DNA from 2 places in the Streptomyces sp. P1-3 genome. Region 2 is predicted to be linked to the other one. Evidence: riboswitches for the same ligand, from Rfam matches in the RefSeq annotation. Region 2 holds a riboswitch; the other holds the start of a gene.
What was found. A riboswitch is a leader RNA that binds a small molecule or an ion and turns the genes downstream of it on or off. The one in region 2 is predicted to bind glycine.
Positions count from the first base shown of each region.

Region 1: it holds a riboswitch for glycine, as region 2 does, so the genes downstream of both, gcvT (glycine cleavage system aminomethyltransferase GcvT) here and gcvP (aminomethyl-transferring glycine dehydrogenase) in region 2, are expected to answer to the same signal.

Region 1 is NZ_CP192512.1:2,209,036-2,214,237, forward strand. It holds gene ACQUSR_RS09075 (enhanced serine sensitivity protein SseB) at 1-357, opposite strand, end outside; gene ACQUSR_RS09080 (hypothetical protein) at 582-1,100, shown strand; gene ACQUSR_RS09085 (AAA family ATPase) at 1,135-1,833, opposite strand; glycine riboswitch at 1,985-2,093, shown strand; glycine riboswitch at 2,094-2,199, shown strand; gene gcvT (glycine cleavage system aminomethyltransferase GcvT) at 2,236-3,354, shown strand; gene gcvH (glycine cleavage system protein GcvH) at 3,489-3,866, shown strand; gene glyA (serine hydroxymethyltransferase) at 3,879-5,135, shown strand.
Region 2 is NZ_CP192512.1:741,930-747,131, forward strand. It holds gene gcvP (aminomethyl-transferring glycine dehydrogenase) at 1-2,870, opposite strand, end outside; glycine riboswitch at 2,933-3,059, opposite strand; glycine riboswitch at 3,060-3,176, opposite strand; gene ACQUSR_RS03195 (PRC-barrel domain-containing protein) at 3,315-3,632, shown strand; gene ACQUSR_RS03200 (DNA polymerase IV) at 3,640-5,202, opposite strand, start outside.

The DNA of each region.
Region 1 (5,202 bases), 1.5 Mb from region 2:
GACCGCGCCGCCGGGGTTCACGGCGATGCCGAGCTGCGGGGGCAGGCCGCGGGCGAACTCCACGGCGGGGGCCACGGCGAAGGACATCCGGTCGCCGACGATCCGCAGGAACTGCTGTTCGGAGCTGAAGACGGGGACGTACGCGCCGCCGTCGATCTCCAGGGTCGGCAGATCGAGGTCGGTGCTGCCGGGGCCGCCGCCGTTGGGCAGCGGGATCCACACGTGGCTGCGGCCGAGGACCTCGACGATCCGGGCGCCCGCGCCCGGCACCCCGACGGAGGCGGCGAGCACCTCTTCGAGTTCGTTGCCGGGAAACGCGCCGTCCAGCGCCTCGGACCCGTCGCTCTGGATGCTCATCCCGTCCCCACCGCCATCTCGCCCAGCCTGCACAGCACCCTAACGGCTGCATGCCCGCCGTTCATCGGCAGCCCGCGTCCGGCGCGGGATACGCGCAGGTCGCGGGGCATGGCGGCGGAGCCGTACGGCGACTGCGGACGGTATCGGAAAAGTTGCGGACCGCAACCGGCCATGCACACCGTGGTCGCGTACCCGGGTTGACATACCGAAGGGACTACTCATCCATGCGCACCAGTAAGGCGACCTATACCGCCGTCTCCGCCGCGATCTGCGGCTCCCTGGTCCTGGGCTTCGCTGGCCCGGCTATCGCCGACGGGCCCATCCCGGACCGCCCCGAGTCCGCCAAGGCGGCCCCCCGCGAAACGTCCCACCGCCTCGTGGCCATCCACAAACTCCGCGACGCCATCCAGGACGCCGACGAGTTCATCGCGGAGGCCAGGCAGCGGGACCCGGACCGCTTCCGCCTCGGTTGGTTCCGGGACCGAGTGGAGACGAACGGCATCAACGCGGTCCAGGCCAGCAAGAAGGCCGCGCTGAAGGCCAAGATCCGCGGAAAGAAGGCCGACCCGTCCGACGACCTGGTGGGCCTGCTGGAGCGGCTGCTCGAAGGCGTCGACGAGCTGCTCGCCGCGGTCCTGGCCGACCGGGACAAGAGCGTCCGGATGACACTGGAGCAGGACCTGTCGGACGTGCAGGAGGACCTGCGGCTCGTGCTGCCCAGGCTGCTGACCGTGCTGCTCTAGCCCAACGGTCCGAACGACGGACAGCCCGGAAGCCTCACTCGAAGCCGATGCCCTCCAGGGCATCGGCGGCGAGGCGGTCCAGCAGCACCGCCGAGGCGCAGCCCCGCGGCGGGCTGCCGTCCTCGGCATCGGCCACCAGGCGGGCCACGGCCCGTCTGTGCCGGAGGAAGGCGTAACCGGAAACCCCCCGACCACGTGCCGCCTGCCCCCTGAGCGCGAGGGCAGGCGGCACGTCCAACAGGATCAGGTGCAGCCGGCGGCCGCGCCGCCGGGCGTGCCACGCCAGCCAGCGGCGCACCCAGCGCAGCGTGCCGCAGTCGTGCACCACCACACTCGAGCCCGACCGCAGTGCGCGGCGCAGTCGCGCGTAGTGCGCCAGCCGCACCAGCGGGCGGTACAGCCCGTACGGCAGCCAGCCCGGCAGCCGCCGCTCCCAGCTCTCCCGGGTGTCCTGGGAGTCCACGCGCAGCACCGGGCCGCCGCGCCGGTCCAGTCCGGGCACGGTCCGCCTCATCAGGGTGGACTTGCCGCTGCCGGGCAGTCCGGAGGTGACGGCGAGGTCACCGGCCGGGAAGCGCAGCTCGCCGGCGGCCGGGGCGGGAAGGCCGCGCAGGTCGTGGACGGGCCGGCTCCGGCCGGGCCGGAGCACCGGCCGCCGCTCCCCGGTGACCTGCTCGCACGGCCGGGGGTGACCCCGCGCGACGTCGTTCTGGCACCTGCGCTGCCTCTGCACCGTGATCGTCCTCCTGGGTCCGGTCACCGCCCCCTACCCGAAGAGTGTCAAGGGAAGGCAATGGCGTACAAGGAACGTCCGATTCCCGTCCGGGGGTTCCCTTGTGGCGCGCACGTGCGATGATGTGCGCGCCAACTGCATACCGGCCGCTTGAATCCGCGCGGGAGAGTCCCCGGACCGGCAGTCACTGCCGGGCGACGGGGCGCCGAAGGAGCAAGTCCTCCCTTGAATCTCTCAGGCCCCGATACCGCGCGGGCGAGGCAGATCTGAAAAGCGAGCCGCTGCTGCGGCTCCGCCGAAGGTGCAAGCCGTCCCCCGCCCGGGGTCACGGTGAAGCTCTCAGGTTCCGATGACAGATGGGGAGAACTTCACCCATACGCCCTCGCCTGGGAGCAAATGACCATGACTGACGCCCCACGCCACACCGCGCTCGACGCGCTGCACCGCGCGCTCGGCGCCACCATGACCGACTTCGCCGGCTGGGACATGCCGCTGCGCTACGGCAGCGAGCGTGACGAGCACACCGCCGTGCGGACCCGCGCGGGCCTGTTCGACCTCTCACACATGGGCGAGATCACCCTCACCGGCCCGCAGGCGGGGCAGGCGCTGGACCACGCGCTGGTGGGGAACCTGTCGGCGCTCGCGGTCGGCCGGGCCCGGTACACGATGATCTGCGACGCCGAGGGCGGCATCCTCGACGACCTGATCGTCTACCGGCTGGCCGCCGAGGAGTACATGGTCGTGGCGAACGCCTCCAACGCCCAGGTGGTGCTGGACGCGCTCACCGAGCGGGCCGCGGGCTTCGACACCGCTGTGCGGGACGACCGCGAGGCGTACGCGCTGCTCGCCGTCCAGGGGCCGCAGTCCCCCGCCATCCTGAAGTCGCTCACCGACGCCGACCTCGACGGCCTGAAGTACTACGCCGGGCTGCCCGGCACCGTCGCCGGGGTGTCCGCCCTGATCGCCCGTACCGGCTACACCGGCGAGGACGGCTTCGAGCTGTTCGTGGACCCGGCCGACGCCGAGAAGCTGTGGCAGGCGCTGACCGAGGCGGGCGCGGACGCGGGCCTGGTGCCGTGCGGCCTCTCCTGCCGGGACACCCTGCGGCTGGAGGCGGGCATGCCGCTTTACGGGCACGAGCTGACCACAGCGACGACGCCGTTCGACGCGGGGCTGGGCCGCGTGGTCAAGTTCGACAAGGAAGGCGACTTCGTGGGCCGGGCGGCGCTGGAGGCGGCCGCCGAGCGGGCGAAGGCGGCACCGCCGCGGAAGCTCGTGGGGCTGATCGCCGAGGGCCGCCGGGTGCCGCGCGCCGGGTTCTCGGTGGTGGCGGCGGACGGCACCGTGATCGGTGAGGTCACCTCCGGGGCGCCGTCCCCGACGCTGGGCAAGCCGATCGCCATCGCGTACGTGGACGCCGCGTACGCCGAGCCGGGCACCGAGGGCGTCGCGGTGGACATCCGCGGCGCCCACGAGCCGTACGAGGTCGTGGCCCTCCCCTTCTACAAGCGGCAGCGCTGACGTACCGCGAGCGGCGCCGGACGGGCGCGCGGCACGGCTCCGCGGCCCCGGCGCACTGACGAATTCGTCACCCTCGTCCCACCTGGCAAGACCCACGGCACATCCACACCTTCGGATCCAGGAGAATTCACGTCATGAGCAACCCCCAGCAGCTTCGCTACAGCAAGGAGCACGAGTGGCTGTCGGCCACCGAGGACGGCGTGGCGACGGTCGGCATCACCGAGCACGCCGCCAACGCGCTCGGTGACGTGGTCTACGTCCAGCTTCCGGCGGTCGGTGACACGGTGACCGCGGGCGAGTCCTGCGGCGAGCTGGAGTCGACCAAGTCGGTCAGCGACCTGTACGCCCCGGTGACCGGTGAGGTCGTCGAGGCCAACCAGGACGTCGTGGACGACCCGTCGCTGGTGAACTCCGCCCCGTTCGAGGGCGGCTGGCTGTTCAAGGTCCGCATCACGGACGAGCCGGACGACCTGCTCTCCGCTGACGAGTACACCGAGTTCTCCGGCTCTTAAGGATCCTGACGCATGTCGCTTCTCAACAGCTCCCTGCACGAGCTCGACCCGGACGTCGCCGCCGCCGTCGACGCCGAGCTCCACCGCCAGCAGTCCACCCTGGAGATGATCGCGTCGGAGAACTTCGCTCCGGTCGCGGTCATGGAGGCCCAGGGCTCGGTCCTCACCAACAAGTACGCCGAGGGCTACCCCGGCCGCCGCTACTACGGCGGCTGCGAGCACGTCGACGTCGTCGAGCGGATCGCCATCGAGCGGATCAAGGCGCTCTTCGGCGCCGAGCACGCGAACGTGCAGCCGCACTCCGGCGCGCAGGCGAACGCGGCGGCGATGTTCGCGCTGCTCAAGCCCGGCGACACGATCATGGGCCTGAACCTCGCGCACGGCGGGCACCTGACCCATGGCATGAAGATCAACTTCTCCGGCAAGCTCTACAACGTGGTCGCCTACCACGTGGACGACACCGGCGTCGTGGACATGGCCGAGGTCGAGCGGCTGGCCAAGGAGACCAAGCCGAAGCTGATCGTGGCCGGCTGGTCGGCGTACCCGCGCCAGCTGGACTTCGCCGCCTTCCGCCGGATCGCGGACGAGGTCGGCGCCTACCTGATGGTGGACATGGCCCACTTCGCGGGCCTGGTCGCCGCCGGTCTGCACCCCAACCCGGTGCCGCACGCCCACGTCGTGACCACGACCACCCACAAGACGCTGGGCGGCCCGCGCGGCGGCGTGATCCTGTCCACGGCCGAGCTCGCCAAGAAGATCAACTCGGCGGTCTTCCCCGGCCAGCAGGGCGGCCCGCTGGAGCACGTCATCGCGGCGAAGGCGGTGTCCTTCAAGGTCGCGGCGTCGGAGGAGTTCAAGGAGCGCCAGCAGCGCACCCTGGACGGCGCCCGCATCCTGGCCGAGCGCCTGACGCAGCCGGACGTGGCCGAGGTCGGCGTCTCCGTGCTGTCCGGCGGCACGGACGTGCACCTGGTCCTGGTGGACCTGCGCGACTCCGAGCTGGACGGCCAGCAGGCCGAGGACCGGCTGCACGAGATCGGCATCACGGTCAACCGCAACGCCATCCCGAACGACCCGCGCCCCCCGATGGTCACCTCGGGCCTGCGGATCGGCACCCCGGCGCTGGCCACGCGCGGCTTCACCGCGGACGACTTCCGCGAGGTCGCCGACATCATCGCCGAGGCGCTCAAGCCGGCCCATGACACGGAGCCGCTGAAGGCCCGCGTCACGGCGCTCGCCGAGAAGCACCCGCTGTACCCCGGGCTGTAACCGCACGCCCACACGCCCGACACGGGGCACTGTGCACACTGGAGGGTGCGCGCAGTGCCCCCGGGTG
Region 2 (5,202 bases):
TCCATCGGCGGGCAGGAGCAGACCAGGTTGCGGTCGCCGAAGGCACCGTCGATCCGACGCACCGGCGGCCAGTACTTGTCAGCCGTCGAGACCCCGGCCGGGAAGACCGCTTCCTCGCGGGTGTAGCCGTGCGTCCACTCCCCGCTCAGCGCGGCCGCGGTGTGCGGCGCGTTCCGCAGCGGGTTGTCATCCTTGGACCACTCCCCCGAGCCGACCTTCTCGATCTCCTCGCGGATGGCGATCATCGTCGCGCAGAACCGGTCCAGCTCGGCCAGGTCCTCGCTCTCCGTCGGCTCGATCATCAGCGTGCCGGCGACCGGGAAGGACATCGTCGGGGCGTGGAAGCCGTAGTCGATCAGCCGCTTGGCGACGTCGTCCACGGTCACCCCGGTGGCCTTGGTGAGCGGCCGCAGGTCGATGATGCACTCGTGCGCGACCAGGCCGCCGGGCCCGGTGTAGAGCACCGGGTAGTGCGGCTCCAGGCGCTTGGCGATGTAGTTGGCGCCGAGCACCGCGACCTGGGTGGCGCGCCGCAGGCCCTCGCCGCCCATGAGGCGGACGTACGCCCACGAGATCGGGAGTATGCCCGCGGAGCCCCACGGGGCGGCCGAGATCGGGCCGACGCCGGTCTCCGGACCCGCGGTGGGCTGGAGCGGGTGGTTGGGCAGGTACGGGGCGAGGTGCTCGCGCACCGCGACCGGACCGACGCCCGGGCCGCCGCCGCCGTGCGGGATGCAGAAGGTCTTGTGCAGGTTCAGGTGCGAGACGTCGCCGCCGAACTCGCCCGGACCGGCCAGGCCCACCAGCGCGTTGAGGTTGGCGCCGTCGACGTACACCTGGCCGCCCGCCTCGTGCACGGCCGCGCAGATCTCGGAGATGTGCTCCTCGAACACGCCGTGGGTGGAGGGGTAAGTGACCATGAGCACGGCGAGCTCGTCGCGGTACTGCTCGATCTTGGCGCGCAGGTCGTCGGTGTCGACCTCGCCGTCCTCGGCGGTCTTCACCACGACGACCTTCATGCCCGCCATCACGGCGCTGGCGGCGTTGGTGCCGTGCGCGGAGGACGGGATGAGGCAGACGGTGCGCTGCTCGTCGCCGTTGGCACGGTGGTACGCGCGCACCGCCAGAAGCCCGGCGAGCTCGCCCTGGGAGCCGGCGTTGGGCTGGAGGGAGACCTTGTCGTAGCCGGTGATCTCCGCCAGCCGCTCCTCCAGCTCGCGGATCAGCGTCAGGTAGCCGCTCGCCTGCTCGGCCGGCGCGAACGGGTGCAGCCCGGCGAATTCCGGCCAGGTGACCGGTTCCATCTCGGTGGTCGCGTTCAGCTTCATGGTGCAGGAGCCGAGCGGGATCATGCCGCGGTCCAGCGCGTAGTCGCGGTCCGCGAGGCGGCGCAGGTAGCGCAGCATGGCGGTCTCGGAGCGGTGCCGGTGGAAGACCTGGTGGGTCAGGTAGGCGTCGGTGCGCAGCAGCCCGGCGGGCAGCGCGTCCTCCGTCGCCACGTCCAGCGCGTCGACGTCGCCCTGGACGCCGAAGGCAGCCCAGACGGCGGCCAGTTGGGCGCGGGTCGTGGTCTCGTCGCAGGCGATGCCGACGTGGTCGGCGTCGGTCAGGCGGAGGTTGACCCCGGCCTCGCGGGCGGCGTCCACCACCTGGGCGGCCCGGCCCGGCACGCGCGCGGTGAGGGTGTCGAAGTACGCGTCGTGGACGAGTTCGACGCCGCCGGCCCGCAGGCCGCCGGCGAGCACCGCGGCGTAGCGGTGGGTGCGGCGGGCGATGGCGGCGAGCCCGTCCGGGCCGTGGTAGACCGCGTACATGCCGGCCATGACGGCGAGGAGTACCTGCGCGGTGCAGATGTTGCTGGTGGCCTTCTCGCGGCGGATGTGCTGCTCGCGGGTCTGCAGGGCCAGCCGGTAGGCCGGGGCGCCGTCGGCGTCGACGGAGACGCCCACGAGGCGGCCCGGCAGGCTGCGGGCGTAGGCGTCGCGGACGGCCATGAAGCCGGCGTGCGGACCGCCGAAGCCCATCGGCACGCCGAACCGCTGGCTGGAGCCGACGGCGATGTCGGCGCCGAGCTCGCCGGGCGAGGTGAGCAGGGTGAGGGCGAGCAGGTCGGCGGCGACGGTGACGATCGCGCCCAGCTCGTGCGCGCGCTCGATGACGGCCCGCGGGTCGCGGACGGCTCCGGAGGCGCCGGGGTACTGGAGCAGGACGCCGAAGACGCCACGCTCGGCGACCTCGGCCGGGATGCCGTCGGTCAGGTCGGCGACGACGACCTCGACGCCGGTGGGCTCGGCGCGGGTCTGGATGACGGCGATGGTCTGCGGCAGGCAGTCGGCGTCGACCAGGAAGACGCCGTCCTTCACCTTGCCGACACGGCGGGACAGCGCCATGGCCTCGGCCGCGGCGGTGCCCTCGTCCAGCAGCGAGGCGCCGGAGGTGGGCAGCCCGGTGAGGTCGGCGACGACGGTCTGGAAGTTCAGCAGGGCCTCCAGACGGCCCTGGGAGATCTCCGGCTGGTACGGCGTGTACGCCGTGTACCAGGCGGGGTTCTCCATCACGTTCCGCAGGATGACCGGCGGGGTGAAGGTGCCGTGGTAGCCCAGGCCGATCATGGGCGACAGGACCTGGTTGCGGTCGGCGAGCGAGCGCAGCTCGGCGAGGACCTCGGCCTCCGTGCGGGCCTCGGGCAGCCCCAGCGCCTCGGTGCTCTTGATCACGTCGGGCACGGCGGCCGCGGTGAGCTCGTCGAGCGAGCCGAAGCCGACCTGCGCGAGCATCTTGGCCTGGGCCTCGCTGTCCGGACCGATGTGGCGCCGGGCGAACGGAATGCCGCGCTCCAGCGCTGCGAGGGAGATGCGGTTGTCGGTCATCTGCGAAAGGCCTCCTGGTCTGTGCGACCTTCGAGGGGCACCACGGCGCGGGTGCCCGGACGGCCTCCCCCTCTGTCATCACGACCTGAGAGCTTCACCGTCCCGCGTGCCGCGGACCGGCTTTCCCCGTCGGTGAGGAGGGCCCGGGGGACATTCGTCCCGCAGACCCGACCTGCTTTCCAGAGTGACCTCGCCCGCGCGGTACGTGTGCCTGAGAGATTCCGGGGAGGATTTGCTCCTTCGGCGCCTCCGGCGATCCCGGTGAACTGATCCGGTTCCACTGGAGGACTCTCCCGCACAGGGTCTGCAGCCAGCGCCAGCCTACCAGCGCGATCGTCGCCCGAACCGGTGCGGTGAGCCCCGCTACACCGCGCCCAAGTGGCCTTTTGCCCTGTTGTGGCTTTTCGTAGGTGTCACGGGACAGATCTGTGAGTTGGAGGGACCGTGCAGACCGACATCGATCCGCGGCGACTGATCGGGCACAAGGCCGTCGACCGCGACGGGGCGAAGCTGGGGACGGTCGACGAGGTCTATCTCGACGACGCGACGGGCGAACCGGAGTGGGCGGCGGTGCGCACCGGGCTCTTCCACCGGGACGTCTTCGTGCCGCTGGGACCGAGCGAGGTCGTCGACGGCACCCTCCGGGTGCCGTACGAGCGTGGGCTGATCAAGGACGCGCCTGATTTCGGCGTGGGCCGCCATCTCTCGCCCGAGCAGGAACTCCAGCTGTACCACCACTACGGCTTGGACGTGCCCGGCTGACGTACCCCTACGGTCTCGACGGGCTCGGCTGACCTTCCCCACCGGATCCTCCCGCTGCTGGTGCCTCTCGCGTCGGCTCGTGCTCCTCGGGCCGGACCAGGGGCAGCGGATCGGCCGGTGCCAGGTCCGGGTCGTCGACGGCGAAGGTCCGCACCCGGCCGGGTGGGGACCACGGCTGCTCGAACCGCACGGTGACCCGCCCGACCCCGCTGCCCTGCACCCAGCCCGCCCCGTACGCGGCGTGCCGGACGTCGGCGCCCGGCAGCCACCGCCGGGCCCGCCGGGCATCCGTCGCGGCGTCCTGGCCCCCCTGGCCCGGCGTCTCCGGTATCGCGGTGCCGGAGTCCGCTCCGGGCCGCTCCGGGGCACCGGGAGCGCCCTCCCCGGCCTGGCCGAGTCCGCCGGGCTGACCGGGGACGGCGGCCGAGCCCTCCCGCTCGCCGGTGCGCCACACGGCGTGGACCGCCTCCGCCGCGTGAGCGGCCTCCTCCTCGGCGGCGTGGGCGGCCTGCGCGAACAGGTCCTCCTGGGTGTAGTCGGCCAGGCCGCTGACCCCCACCCCCAGCAGCCGGACCCCCGCCGTGGTGTCCACCTGCTCGATCAGCCGCGCCGCCGCCTCACGGACCACGGCCGGGTCGTCCGTGGGCCCACGCAGCGTCTCGGACCGCGTCAGCGTCGAGAAGTCGTACCGCCGCACCTTGATCACGACCGTCCGCCCCGCGCGCCCCGCGCCGCGCAGCCGCTCGACGCACCGGTCGGCGAGCCGGGCGATCTCCAGCTGCACCCGGGTGCGGTCGGTGACATCGGTGTCGAAGGTGTCCTCCACCGATACGGACTTGGCGTCCCGCTCGGCGACGACCGGGCGGTCGTCGCGACCGTTCGCCATCGCGTACAACGAGGCGCCGTGTGCCTTGCCCAGCAGCCGCACCAGCTCCGCCTCACCCGCCTCACGGGTCTCGGCGACCGTGTGGATGCCCACCCGGCGCAGGGCCTCCGCGGTCGCCGGGCCGACACCGGGCAGGGTGCGCACCGTCATGGGCCCCAGAAGCTCCCGCTCGGTGCCGGGCTCGATGACGACCAGGCCGTCGGGCTTGGCCTGCTCCGAGGCGATCTTGGCGAGCATCTTGGAGCCGGCGAGCCCCACCGAGCCCGTCAGCCCGGTGGCGGCCCTGATGTCCGCGCGCAGCCGCTCACCCACCGCCCGTGCGGTCACGGCGTCCTCGGCGACGCCGCCGGCCTCCAGATCCACGAACGCCTCGTCGAGGCTGAGCGGCTCCACGAGCGGGGACAGCCGTCCCAGCAGGCTCATCACCGTGTCGCTGACCGTCCGGTAGAGCGCGAAGCGGGGAGCCAGATAGGCGGCGTGCGGGCACAGCCTGCGGGCCTGCGCCGTCGCCATCGCCGAGTGCACCCCGAAGACCCGCGCCTCGTACGAGGCCGTGGCCACCACACCGCGCGGGCCCACGCCGCCGACGACGACCGGCTTGCCGCGCAGGCTGGGCTTGGCCGCCTGCTCCGCCGAGGCGTAGAAGGCGTCCATGTCCAGATGGAGAATGGTCGGCGCATCTCT